One region of the Streptomyces sp. BL1 genome, then DNA from elsewhere that is predicted to be linked to it. Evidence: riboswitches for the same ligand, from Rfam matches in the RefSeq annotation. Region 1 holds a riboswitch; each other region holds the start of a gene.

Region 1 (4,203 bases):
ACGTCCGGGTCCACCTCGTGGAGAGAGCTGTTCAGAAGCGACATGGATCCATCCCTGATGGCGCGCGTCACGGCGCGGTAGTGACGGGCAGAGCAGTAGGCGTACAGCCTGGGTTCCCGGCCTCGGGCGGCTCAGGCTCCCTTGGCGAAGGCGGTGTACTCGTCGGCGGACAGCAGGTCGTCCGGCTCGTCGGTGACCTTCACCTTGAACAGCCAACCGCCCTCGAAGGGGGCGGAGTTCACCAGCGCCGGGTCGTCCACCACGTCCTGGTTGGTCTCGGTGACCTCACCGGTGACCGGTGCGTACAGGTCGCTGACCGACTTGGTGGACTCCAGCTCGCCGCAGGGCTCGCCCGCGGTCACCGAGTCGCCTACCTCAGGGAGCTGGACGAAGACCACGTCGCCGAGCGCGTCGGCGGCGTGGGACGTGATGCCGACCGTCGAGACGCCGTCCGCGGCGTCCGACAGCCACTCGTGCTCCTTGCTGTAGCGCAGCTGCTGGGGGTTGCTCATGGTGCGATTCTCCTGGATGAGAGGTGTGCAAAGGAAAACGGTCAGGTCAGGTGGGATGAGACCCACAGTCCGTGGCCGGGAGGTTTAGACGCCGGGTGATGCTCCGCGGGGCTCAGCGCTGCCTCTTGTAGAAGGGGAGGGCCACCACTTCGTACGGCTCGTGGCTGCCCCGGATGTCCACGGCGACGCCCTCCGTCCCGGGCTCCGCACGGGCCGCGTCCACGTATGCGATCGCGATCGGCTTGCCCAGGGTGGGGGACGGGGCACCGGAGGTGACCTCGCCGATGACCGTACCGTCACCGGCCGACACCACCGGGTAACCGGCGCGGGGGACGCGGCGGCCCTCGGCGATCAGGCCGACCAGCTTCCGCGGCGGTGCCTTCTCGGCACGCTCGGCGGCGGCCTCCAGTGGTTCGCGGCCCACGAAACGGCCGCCGTTGGTCTCCTTCTCGAACTTCACCGTCCGGCCGAGCCCCGCGTCGAACGGGGTGGTGGCGGTGGACAGTTCGTGTCCGTACAGCGGCATGCCCGCTTCGAGCCGCAGCGTGTCCCGGCAGCTCAGCCCGCACGGGGTGAGGCCCGCGCCCTCGCCGGCCGCGGTCACCGCCTCCCACACGGCGACGGCGTCGGCGGGGGCGACGAAGAGCTCGAAGCCGTCCTCGCCGGTGTATCCGGTACGGGCGATCAGCGCGTCCTTGCCCGCGACGGTGCCGGGCAGGCCCGCGTAGTACTTCAGGCCCTCCAGGTCCGCGTCGGTCAGCCCCTTCAGGCTGTGCTTGCCTTGAAGGATCCCGGCGGCCTCCGGGCCCTGGACGGCGATCAGCGCGTACGCGTCCCGGTCGTCCCGCACCTCCGCGCCCGCGAAGCCGGCCGAGCGTTCGGTGAGCGCGTCCAGCACCACCTGGGAGTTGGCGGCGTTCGCGACGACCATGAAGGTCTGCTCACCGGTGCGGTAGACGATCAGGTCGTCGAGGATGCCGCCGTTCTCGTCACAGATCATCGTGTAACGGGCGCGGCCCACGGCGAGCTTGGAGAGATTGCCGATGAGCGCGTAGTCGAGCAGCTCGGCGGCCTGCGCGCCCGTGATGGTGATCTCGCCCATGTGGGAGAGGTCGAACAGGCCCGCGCGGCTGCGCACGGCGTTGTGCTCGTCACGCTCGCTGCCGTACCGCAGCGGCATGTCCCAGCCCGCGAAGTCGGTCATCGTCGCGCCGAGCGCGCGATGTGTCGCGTCGAGGGCCGTCCTGCGAGGGGCGGGCGGATTTTCGCTCATGATCAGGCTCCCGGTCATGGGGGACGTGAGTGTCCTCCCCATCTGTCATCGGAACCTGAGAGGTTCGCCCGTGTCCCGTGAGCTTCGGAACGGAGCTTGCACCTTGGGTGGAGCCGGCGCCTCTGCAGCTCGCAGCGGCGGCGGCCCGCTTTTCAGATCTGCCTCACCCTGCGCGGTATCGGGGCCTGAGAGATTCAAGGGAGGAACTTGCTCCTTCGGCGCCCACGTCCTTCTTCTTCAGGACGGGGACTCTCCCGCGCGGGCTCAATCGGCCGGTATGGAGTTGGCGTGCACATCATGGCACGTTCGCGCCGTCTGCGGTCCCCCCGGCCGTACGGCATTCCACAGCACTTCGCGGCAGGTCCGCCCGGAGCGGACGGCCGCATGTCACGGGTGTGTACGGACACATGTCCCGGACCCGCCGCGCCTTGAATCGCATTACCGTTCCTTGACACTCTCGGGGAAAGCCGCGACGAGCGGTCCGAGCCGGGGAGGGCGATCGGGTGGCAAGCCTGCGCAGCGCGTACGTCGCGGTGAGCGCGACGGTGACGGGAAACGGCACGGGCGCCGGAGCGGGCACGGCCGTGCCCGCGCAGCGGTGCGCGCCGGTTCCCGCGCCCGCGCCCGCCGTGGAGGAACGGGACCTGCGCGGCACCGCGCCGGGCGGCACCCTGCGGTTCGCCGCCGGTGACCGGGTCGTGGTCTCCGGACTGCCCGGCAGCGGCAAGTCGACGCTGATGCGGCGCGCGGTAGCGCTCGGCGACACGGTGCGCCGCATCGACTCCCAGGACGTGCGCGAGCGCTGGGACCGCGGAATGCCGCGCTGGATGCCGTACGGGCTGTACCGGCCCTTTGTCAGGATTGCCCATTTCGCCGGTCTCCGGGGCGCGTTGACCTCCGGCGCGAGTGTCGTCGTGCACGACTGCGGTACGCAGAGCTGGGTGCGCAACTGGGTGGCGCGGGACACCCGGCGCCGGGGTGGGGGCCTGCATCTGGTGCTCCTCGACGTGCCGCCCGGCCTCGCCCTGGAGGGGCAGGCGGCGCGGGGGCGCGGGGTGTCCGGCTACGCCTTCGTACGTCACCGGCGCGCCGTCGCCCGCCTGGTGACGGCCGCCGAGGAGGGGACACTGCCGTCGGGCGTCACCTCGGTGACGCTGCTGGACCGGGAGGCCGCGGCCTCGCTGGCGGCCATCACCTTCGAATGAGGGCCGGCGTCTGCGCATGAGGGCCGGCGTCTGCGCATGAGGGCCGGGCGCGGGGCACCCCGCGCCCGGGGCGAGGACCGGCCAACAGGGCCGGAAACGCCTCCGATTAGGGTGGCCGCATGAGCATCCCGCAGGACTTCGGCCCAGGCCACGGCGGAGGCTGGCCCGGCAACGAGCTGGAAGAGGCCCTCGCGGCCTCACTCGCCGTCTCCTCCGCGGGCGGCCGGCTGCTGGAGGTGCTCGGCCGCAGCAGCCTCTGGGTGCCGCTGCCCGAAGGCGGCGGTCCGCAGAGCCCGAATCTGGACCTGCCGACGATCGAACTGGGCGGCGCGGCGTACGTCCCCGTCTTCAGCTCCGAGCAGCAGTTCCTCCAGGTGGTCGGCTCCCACATGGACTTCAGCATCGCGCCCGCGCGGGAGTTCGCGCGCGGTCTGCCCCCGCAGGTCGGGATCGCGGTGAACCCGGAGGGCGCCGTCGGCATCCCGCTGCCGCCCGAGGTGGTGGCGGAGCTGTGCAAGAACACCCCCGACGAGCAGGCCGCGTGGGGCGTGGCCCGCGGTGCGCGGGTGCGGCTCTTCGAACCGGACTGGCAGGAGGAGCCCGGGGAGTTCCTCGCCGCGGTGGCCGGCGAACTCGCCGTGCTGGGTCCCGTACGCACCGCGCGGCGTGCCCTCGCCAGCAGCGAGGGCGATCCCCCTGCGCTGTTCATCGGGGTCGAACTCGACCTCCTCGACCCCGAGGCCCGGCAGGCCGCGCACGACGCGCTGGGGCGGGCGCTGGGCAGGGTGGCCGTCAAGTGGCCCGTCCAGATGGTGCTGTTGGACGCGTCCCGGGATCCGGTGGCGGACTGGATGCGGCACTGCGTACGCCCGTTCTACTCGCGCGAGCACACCTGACGGGCGTACCGGCCGAAACGGAAGCGCCGAGTCGGCGGCGACGTGTCGTACCGGGCTCTTAAGCTGGAGAGATGACGGGGCGCGTCCGTACGCGAGTGCGGGCGCATGGTGAGCGAAGCAGAAGAAGGGCGGCTACGTGAGCGCGGGAGGAAGCGTCGAGCAGCTGCTGCAGCAGGTGTCGCCCGGCCGGTTCGACACCTACGAGGCACTGCTGAACGCGCTCACCGGGGCAGAGGTGTGGATGCTCCTGTGGACCGGCCAGGCCGGCTCGCCCGACGCGCAGTACGGAAACATGGAGGTCGGCGGGTACGGCTACG
Region 2 (4,203 bases), 4.8 Mb from region 1:
AACTGCTGGAAGCGGAGACCGTGCTGCTCGGCGTGCCGATGTACAACTTCTCGGTCCCCGCCGCCCTGAAGGCGTGGATCGAGCGGGTGTCCTTCCCCGGCGCGTTCACCGACCCGCACACCGGGGAGAGCCTGTTGTCCGGTACGCGGATCGTGCTGGTCGCGGCACGCGGCGGCGCCTACGGCCCGGGCACGCCCCGGGAACCGTTCGACTTCCAGATCCCGTACCTCCGCGCGTACTTCAGTGCGCTCGGCGTCCCCGAGGACGAACTGCACGTCGTGCACGCCGAGATGACACGCGCGGAAGACATCCCGGCTCTCGCGCCCTTTCGCGACATGGCCGCGGTCTCCCTGGCGTCGGCCCAGGACGCGGTCAGAGACCTGGCACTCCGAACGACCCGCCAACCGAGCTGACCGGGCGGCAGGGCTGAACTGCCCTCCCCGGACGGGCCGGAAGTCCCTACCGCCGCGCCGCGGGTCTCTGGCTCCCTTGCAGGATGGCGCGGCGCACAGTGCGCCCCGTCGCCCCTGGAGCAAGTGCCGACAGCGCCGAGGAAGTGTGCATGACCGCGCCGTTCCCCCGCCCCGACCGGGACGGCATGTGCGAGGAAGTCGCGCCCGCGGGCGATGGCTTGGGGCGGCAGGGACACGGGAAGCGCACACCGGGTGAGCGGTGGCGGGCGTTCCGGCACTCACCGATGTACCCCGCCACGGTGCTGATGTTCCTCATCGCAGCCGTCGCCGGGCTGCTCGCCGGTACGTACTCGTACGTGATGGCCAAGCCCGAACCGCGCATGCTGCCCGTCGCCCTCGTCGACGACTCCCCCGACGAACAGCGTTTCCTGAAGGCTCTCGACGGAGAGCTGCACGCCTCGCTCGCACCTCACCGGTACGGGAACGACGCCGCAGCCGCACGGAAGGTCAGCGAGCGCGAGGTCTACGCCGTCGTACGCGGTCACGCCGGTCCGGAGGCGCGGACCGGACCGCACACGCCGGCAGATCAGAACGCCCCGGTGGAGCTGGACGTGTCGGGCGCGTCCGGTGCCTCGGTCGCCGAAGTGCTGAGCAAGGCGGCGCCGCGGGCGGCGGAGGAAGCCGGCGTGCGGGTGCGGGTCCGCGACACCCATCCGCCGCAGAAGACGGACCCGAAGGGGATCGCACTCTTCTATATGACGTTCGCCGCCGTGATGGTGGGTTTCCTGGGCGCCGGCCAGCTGTCGGCGCACGCCGACGGCCTCACGCCCGGCGGGCGCATCGGCTTCACGGCCGGCTTCGCCGTCCTGGGCGGGCTGTGCATCTACGCGGTCGCGGACTGGTGGCTGGACGTCCTCACCATGCCGTTCCTCATCCCGTGGCTGCTGCTGTCCCTGGCGATGTTCGCGTCCGGCATGCTGTTCACGATGTTCAGCGTCCTGCTGAAGAGATGGGCGCTGCTCCCGACGTACGGGCTGGTCGTGCTGCTGGGCGCCCCGTCCTGCGGCGGCTCCGTCCCCACGGGACTGCTGCCCCGGCCGCTGGCGGCGCTCGGCTGCCGGCTTCCGCAGGGCGCGACGGTCGAGGCTCTCAGCTCCGCGGTCTACTTCCCCGGCCATCAGTCGCCGCGTCCCGTCCTCGTACTCGCCGGCTGGGCCGTTCTGTCCTGCGCCGTGTTCTGGACCTGGCGGCACCGCCACCCGGGGAAGAGACAACCTCCGGCCGGTCCGGGCGAGTTGAGGGGGCGCGCTGACATTCCGAGCGGAGACGTACGAGGGGACGCGCACGGATACGTCGCACGGTACGCGTACGGGAATCCGGCGGGGAATCCATCGGCGCGCGGAGTGGACGTCGAGCCGTGTTAGCGTAACGGCACAACAGCAGACAGGCCGTTGACCCTGTGCGGGAGAATCACGCCCTTTCGCGGCGGTGATGCCGAAGGAGCAACCCTCCCGGAATCTCTCAGGCCGGTTACCGCGCAGGAAAGGCACCTCTGAAAAGCGGCACCGCGGACTCTCCGCAGGTGCCCGCCCACGGGGCAAACCGCCAGGCCAGGCGGTGAAACTCTCAGGCTTCATGACAGAGCGGGAAAGTCCGCGCGCCGCATGCCCGCACACTCCACGTGCACGGAATGCGCCGCGCCGTCCGGCATACCCGTTCGCGAAATGGAGTCCCCGTGCGCCCCGTGCTCACCCCTGCCCGCTGCCCCGTTCCGGCAGCTCTTCCCTTTTCCGTCGCCAACTGCCCGGCGAACTGAGGGGATTGCTGCCGTGATCTTGCATGTGCTGTATCTCGTGGGCATCGCCGCATTCGCCGCCAGCGGCGTACTGGCGGCACACGAGGCGAAGATGGACTTCTTCGGCGGACTGGTGCTCGCATTCGCCGCGTCGATATCCGGCGGCACCCTGCGGGATGTTCTGTTGGACCGCCGCCCGCTCTACTGGACGCACGACTGGGTCCTGCTGGCCGTCATCGCCGGCGTCGCGGTGCTGACGAGTCTCTATCCGGCCCGGCGCCGATTCCCGCACCGCACCCTGCTGTTGGTCGACGCCCTCGGACTCGCGGTGGTCACCGTGATCGGCGCACGGGCGGCCCTGGAGGCCGGCGTCACCCCGCCCGCGGTGATCATCCTGGCGGTGCTGACCGGCGTCACGGGCGAGATCGTGCGGGACCTGCTGTGCGGGGAGAGCCCTCCGCTGCTGCTCCGCGAGGACTTCTACGCCACGGCCGCGGCGGCCGGCGCGGCCTGCTGCCTCGCCCTCGACAGCCTCGGCGTCCCCTCCACCGCCACGACGATCACCTCCGCGGCGCTGGTGTTCCTGCTGCGCACGCTCGCCATCCGGTACGGCCTCCGCCTCCCCGGCCTGCACCGCTCCCCCGCCTGACGGCAGAGGCACCCGGCCCCTCCGTACGGTTCTCATCCCCTTGCCCACAAAGGGGAGTTCGACTGATTCCAGCCAACGATGACAGCATTCCACTCGTTCGGGGGTATTGCTGGGCGGTGGAATGCCGGTAAAGTGACGGCCCATCAACTCAGGTGCATGAGTTGCCGTCTGGGCGCTTGTGGGCTTGGCGGCTGTCAACTGGGCGAAAGGAGGCCGGACATGCGTTGGACGATGAGTGCAGCACGGTGTGCGGCGTCCTTCCCGGTGCCGCCGGAATACCCCTTCGCGCGAGTCGCCGTGGGAATGGCCGGTTCCCCGCGACAGTCGCCGCCGACGCTCCCCGCATAGAGCGCAGGTCCCCGACACGCGTCCGGCCCGCAGGCTGGAGATGCACCATGACTCTCGAATCGATCGGTACATTTCTGGGCGGCCTGGGCGCCCTTGTCGCCGGAATCGCCCAGCTGATCACCGCCCTCGGCAAAAAGAAGACGCAGGACGAGGAAGACACCTGCTCCGGGGCCGACGCACCCCCCAGGATGATCTACGCATGGGCCTCCGTCTGACGCCGCACGGATACCCGGCACTCATGACCGTCACCGCCGACTGCCCCGCCCGGACCGCGTTTGCCGCACCGGCCGGGGCAGTCGCCTGCCGGTGACGACCCGGCTCCACCGCGCCCCGGCGAATCCGGCACCGTCGAACACCGCACCGCCTAGGGTCTGTTCATGACCGAAATTCTGCACCTCACCGAGCGCTCCCTGTGGGAGGCAGCGCGCGAGACTGGTACGTACGAGATGTCGGCCCGCGGCCGGACGCTGGAGGAGGTCGGCTTCATCCACGGCTCGGCGCGGCATCAACTCCCCCGTGTCGCCGAGATGCTGTACGGCGCGGGCACCCCCGCCGCCGGGGAGCTCGTCGTCCTCGTCATCGACAGCGAACGCCTGACAGTCCCCGTACGCCACGAGCCCCCGGTCCCCGGCGCCGACGAGACCTTCCCGCACATCTACGGCCCGCTGCCCGTGGACGCGGTCGTCGCCGTGGAATCGTGGACCGAGGCGGAGTCCCCGAGCCACTGAGCGGACCGAGCGCCCCCTCACACCCCCGGCAACGTGTCCTGGTCGACTTCGTGCAACGGCGGCACCGGCGCGCTGCGCAGCGCGAGCTTGTGCCGGCAGTCGGGCCCAAGGCCCCACAGGCGGGAGGCCCGGTCGCGCAGCGGCTGCCCGCACATGCGGCACAGGACGCGCCGGCCTTGCACGGGGTGACTGTCCGGAAGGGGCTCCGGCTCGGCGGATTCGGTCATGGGACGGATATACCATCCGCGGGCCTCCGCGACTCCCGCCCGT
Region 3 (4,203 bases), 1.6 Mb from region 1:
ACACGATGGCCAACGGCTATGACGACCGTCCCGTGGTCGCCGAGCGGGACGCCAAGTCGGTGTCGGTGGAGGACACCTTCGATGTCGACCTGACCGACCGTACGCAGGTGCAGCTGGAGGTCTCACGGCTCGCGGACCGGTGCGTGAAGCGGTTGCGGGAGGCGGGGCGCTCCGGCAGGACGGTGGTGATCAAGGTGCGCAGCTACGACTTCTCCACGCTGACCCGCTCCGAGACGCTGCGCGGGCCGACCGACGACCCCGGCGTCGTGCGGGAGGCCGCGGCCCGGCTGATCGACGGTGTGGACACCACGGCGGGTGTGCGGCTGCTGGGGGTGGGCGTGAGCGGGCTGGCCGACTTCACACAGGAGGATCTGTTCGCGCAGGCCGCGGAGGGGGCCGAGGAGGCGCGGCGGATGCGGCGGATGGTGGGGGCCGAGGCGGAGCCGGGGGAGGAGGACCCGGACGAGGAGGATCAGAGCGCCGCGGCGCCGGCCGTCGTGGAGGAGGAGATACCCGCGGTGCGGCGGTGGCTGCCGGGCCTGGACGTCCGGCACACCGAGTACGGGCCGGGCTGGGTGCAGGGCAGCGGCGTGGGGCGTGTCACCGTGCGTTTCGAGCGACCCGGCGATCCCCCCGGCCGGGTAAGGACGTTCACCGTCGACGACCCCTGTCTCGAGCCGGCCGAGCCGCTTCCGCCGGCGCCGATGAGCGGCGCGGATCAGCTCTCCGAGCCCGCTATCCGGCCGAAGTCCCGGTCCGGGGACGGGGCGGCGCCCTCGCCGACGGCGGGGACGTCGAGTCCGTAGTGGTGGTAGAGCTGGAGTTCCTGGGCGGGCGAGAGGTGCCGGCCGACGCCGAAGTCGGGCGCGTCCTTGATGAGTGCGCGGGCGAAGGGGACACGGAGCGTCTCGTCCACGACGCTGCTGGGTTCGAGGGGGACGAACGCGTCGCGGCTGAAGATTCCGGTGCGGACCGCGGCCCACTCCGGTTCGCCGGTGGCGTCGTCGAGATACACCTCGTCCACGGTGCCGATCTTCGTGCCGTGGGTGTCGAACGCCTTGCGGCCGATCAGGCTCCGCGGATCGATTTCGGTCTGCACGGTCCCTCCAATAGGTCGCAACTGCTCCATCGGGATCCTCTGGGGCGGTAGTACAACGAAAAGGCACTTTTCGGTTGTTGGCCACTCGGGCGCAGGCCTGGTTCCCACTGATTACCTCGCTGGTAGGCTCGGAAACGGCTGTCGACCCCACGCGGGAGAGTCCTCGGTGGAGCGTGTGTGCCGGGGACGCCGAAGGAGCAACTCCTCCCCGGAATCTCTCAGGCTCACGTACCGCGTGGACGAGGCCACTCTGGAAAGCAGGGCGGGCCGCGGACGAGTGCCGGAGCCCCTCCTCACCGACGGTGTAAGCCGGGCCGGCCGAGCACAGCCGGCGGGACCGGTGAATCTCTCAGGTGGAGATGACAGAGGGGGAGGCCGTCAGGGCACCCGTGCGTGGTGTCCCTTCGAAGGTCGCAGAGACCAGGAGGCCTCCGCAGATGACTGCCAACCGCATCCCCCTCGCCGAGCTGGAGCGCGGCACACCGTTCGAGCGTCGGCACATCGGGCCCGACACCGGGGCCCAGGCCAAGATGCTCGCCCAGGTCGGATACGGCTCCCTCGACGAACTCACCGCCGCCGCCGTGCCGGACGTCATCAAGAGCGCCGGCGCGCTGCGGCTTCCTGATGCCCGCAGCGAGGCCGAGGTACAGGCCGAGCTGCGCGAGCTGGCCGGCCGCAACGACGTGCTGCACCCCATGATCGGGCTTGGCTACTACGGCACTTACACACCGCCGGTGGTGCTGCGCAATGTGATGGAGAACCCCGCCTGGTACACGGCGTACACCCCGTACCAGCCGGAGATCTCGCAGGGCAGGCTCGAGGCCCTGCTCAACTTCCAGACTGTCGTGGCCGATCTGACCGGTCTGCCCACTTCCAACTCCTCACTGCTGGACGAACCGACCGCCGCCGCCGAGGCGATGGCGATGTCCCGGCGCGTGGGCAAGGTCAAGCAGGGCGTGTACCTGGTCGATTCGGACTGCCTGCCGCAGACCGTCGCCGTCATCCAGACCCGCGCCGAACCCACGGGTGTCGAGGTCGTCGTCGCCGACCTGAGCGAGGGCATTCCGGACGGGATCGCCGAGCGTGGCGTGTTCGGCATGCTGCTGCAGTACCCGGGTGCCTCGGGCGCCGTGCGTGATTACCGTGCCGTCATCGAGCAGGCGCACGAGCTCGGCGCGGTGGTCACCGTCGCCGCCGACCTGCTGTCGCTCACGCTGCTCACGTCGCCCGGCGAGCTGGGTGCCGACATCGCCGTCGGCAGCAGCCAGCGCTTCGGTGTCCCCATGGGCTTCGGCGGCCCGCACGCGGGATACATGTCGGTGCACGACAAGTTCGCGCGCAGCCTGCCCGGCCGCCTCGTGGGCGTCTCCAAGGACGAGGACGGCAGCCAGGCGTACCGGCTGGCGCTGCAGACGCGCGAGCAGCACATCCGCCGGGAGAAGGCGACCAGCAACATCTGCACCGCGCAGGTGCTGCTCGCCGTGATGGCCGGGCTGTACGCCGTCCACCACGGGCCCGAGGGACTGGCCGCCATCGCCCGCCGTACGCACCGGTTCGCGACGCTGCTGGACGCCGGGCTGCGGCAGGGCGGTGTGGAGACCGTGCACGGCGCGTTCTTCGACACCGTGACCGCGCGGGTGCCGGGCCGGGCCGCCGATGTCGTGGAGCGGGCCCGCCAGGAGGGCGTCAACCTCCGCCTGGTGGACGCCGATCACGTCGGCATCTCCTGTGACGAGACGACGGCGCGGGAGCAACTGAGCGCCGTGTGGAGCGCGTTCGGGGTCGAGGCCGACATCGAGCAGCTGGACGGGGCGACCGAGGACGTGCTGCCCGAGGGGCTGCTGCGGCAGGACGAGTACCTGACGCACCCGGTCTTCCACGAGCACCGTTCCGAGACGGCCCTGCTGCGCTACCTGCGCAAGCTCGCCGACCGCGACTACGCGCTGGACCGCGGCATGATCCCGCTCGGTTCCTGCACGATGAAGCTGAACGGCACCACGGAGATGGAGCCGGTCACCTGGCCGGAGTTCGGCGCGCTGCACCCCTTCGCGCCCGCCGCGCAGGCCGGCGGCTACCTGACGCTGATCGGGGAGCTGGAGGACCGGCTGGCGGAGATCACCGGATACGACAAGGTCTCGCTGCAGCCCAACGCCGGTTCCCAGGGCGAGCTCGCCGGGCTGCTGGCCGTACGCGCCTTCCACCGCGCCAACGGCGACGACCAGCGCACCGTGTGCCTGATCCCGTCCTCGGCGCACGGCACCAACGCGGCCAGCGCCGTGATGGCGGGGATGAAGGTCGTCGTCGTCAAGACGAGCGAGAACGGCGACGTCGAACTGGACGACCTGCACGCCAAGATCGAGAAGCACGGCGACGAACTGGCCGTCCTGATGGTCACCTACCCCTCCACGCACGGGGTGTTCGAGGAGCACATCAGCGACATCTGCGCGAGCGTGCACGAGGCGGGCGGCCAGGTGTACGTCGACGGCGCGAACCTCAACGCGCTGGTGGGCGTGGCCCGTCCGGGCAAGTTCGGTGCCGACGTGTCGCACCTGAACCTGCACAAGACCTTCTGCATCCCGCACGGCGGGGGCGGTCCCGGTGTCGGCCCGATCGGCGTGCGCGAGCACCTCGCCCCGTACCTGCCCAGCCACCCGCTGCAGCCCGAGGCGGGCCCCTCGGAGACGGGCATCGGCCCGATCTCCGGCGCGCCGTGGGGCTCGGCCGGCATCCTGCCGATCTCCTGGGCGTACCTGCGGCTGATGGGCGCCGACGGGCTGCGGCGTGCCACGCAGGTCGCGGTGCTCGGCGCCAACTACATCGCCAAGCGCCTGGAGCCGCACTACCCGGTCCTGTACACGGGGCCGAACGGTCTGGTCGCGCACGAGTGCATCATCGACGTCCGGCCGCTGACCAAGCAGACCGGAGTGAGCATCGACGATGTCGCCAAGCGGCTGATCGACTACGGCTTCCACGCGCCGACCATGTCGTTCCCGGTCGCCGGGACGCTGATGATCGAGCCGACGGAGAGCGAGGACCTGGCGGAGCTGGACCGCTTCTGCGAGGCGATGATCGCGATTCGCGCGGAGATCGAGAAGGTCGGCCAG

What was found. A riboswitch is a leader RNA that binds a small molecule or an ion and turns the genes downstream of it on or off. The one in region 1 is predicted to bind glycine.
Region 2: another riboswitch for glycine. It lies ahead of AC3AGO_RS33010 (trimeric intracellular cation channel family protein); the one in region 1 lies ahead of gcvT (glycine cleavage system aminomethyltransferase GcvT).
Region 3: another riboswitch for glycine. It lies ahead of gcvP (aminomethyl-transferring glycine dehydrogenase); the one in region 1 lies ahead of gcvT (glycine cleavage system aminomethyltransferase GcvT).

The regions. Positions count from the first base shown of each region.
Region 1 covers NZ_JBXYWZ010000002.1:2,753,957-2,758,159, reverse strand. The annotation lists gene glyA (serine hydroxymethyltransferase) at 1-44, opposite strand, end outside; gene gcvH (glycine cleavage system protein GcvH) at 132-512, opposite strand; gene gcvT (glycine cleavage system aminomethyltransferase GcvT) at 625-1,785, opposite strand; glycine riboswitch at 1,949-2,052, opposite strand; gene AC3AGO_RS12060 (AAA family ATPase) at 2,289-2,990, shown strand; gene AC3AGO_RS12055 (enhanced serine sensitivity protein SseB) at 3,110-3,886, shown strand; gene AC3AGO_RS12050 (enhanced serine sensitivity protein SseB C-terminal domain-containing protein) at 4,023-4,203, shown strand, end outside.
Region 2 covers NZ_JBXYWZ010000002.1:7,518,095-7,522,297, reverse strand. The annotation lists gene AC3AGO_RS33020 (FMN-dependent NADH-azoreductase) at 1-413, shown strand, start outside; gene AC3AGO_RS33015 (ABC transporter permease) at 563-1,837, shown strand; glycine riboswitch at 1,866-1,959, shown strand; glycine riboswitch at 1,961-2,065, shown strand; gene AC3AGO_RS33010 (trimeric intracellular cation channel family protein) at 2,243-2,857, shown strand; gene AC3AGO_RS33005 (hypothetical protein) at 3,253-3,420, shown strand; gene AC3AGO_RS33000 (DUF952 domain-containing protein) at 3,583-3,933, shown strand; gene AC3AGO_RS32995 (DUF6011 domain-containing protein) at 3,951-4,160, opposite strand.
Region 3 covers NZ_JBXYWZ010000002.1:1,112,663-1,116,865, reverse strand. The annotation lists gene AC3AGO_RS05185 (DNA polymerase IV) at 1-806, shown strand, start outside; gene AC3AGO_RS05180 (PRC-barrel domain-containing protein) at 719-1,099, opposite strand; glycine riboswitch at 1,242-1,343, shown strand; glycine riboswitch at 1,345-1,472, shown strand; gene gcvP (aminomethyl-transferring glycine dehydrogenase) at 1,537-4,203, shown strand, end outside.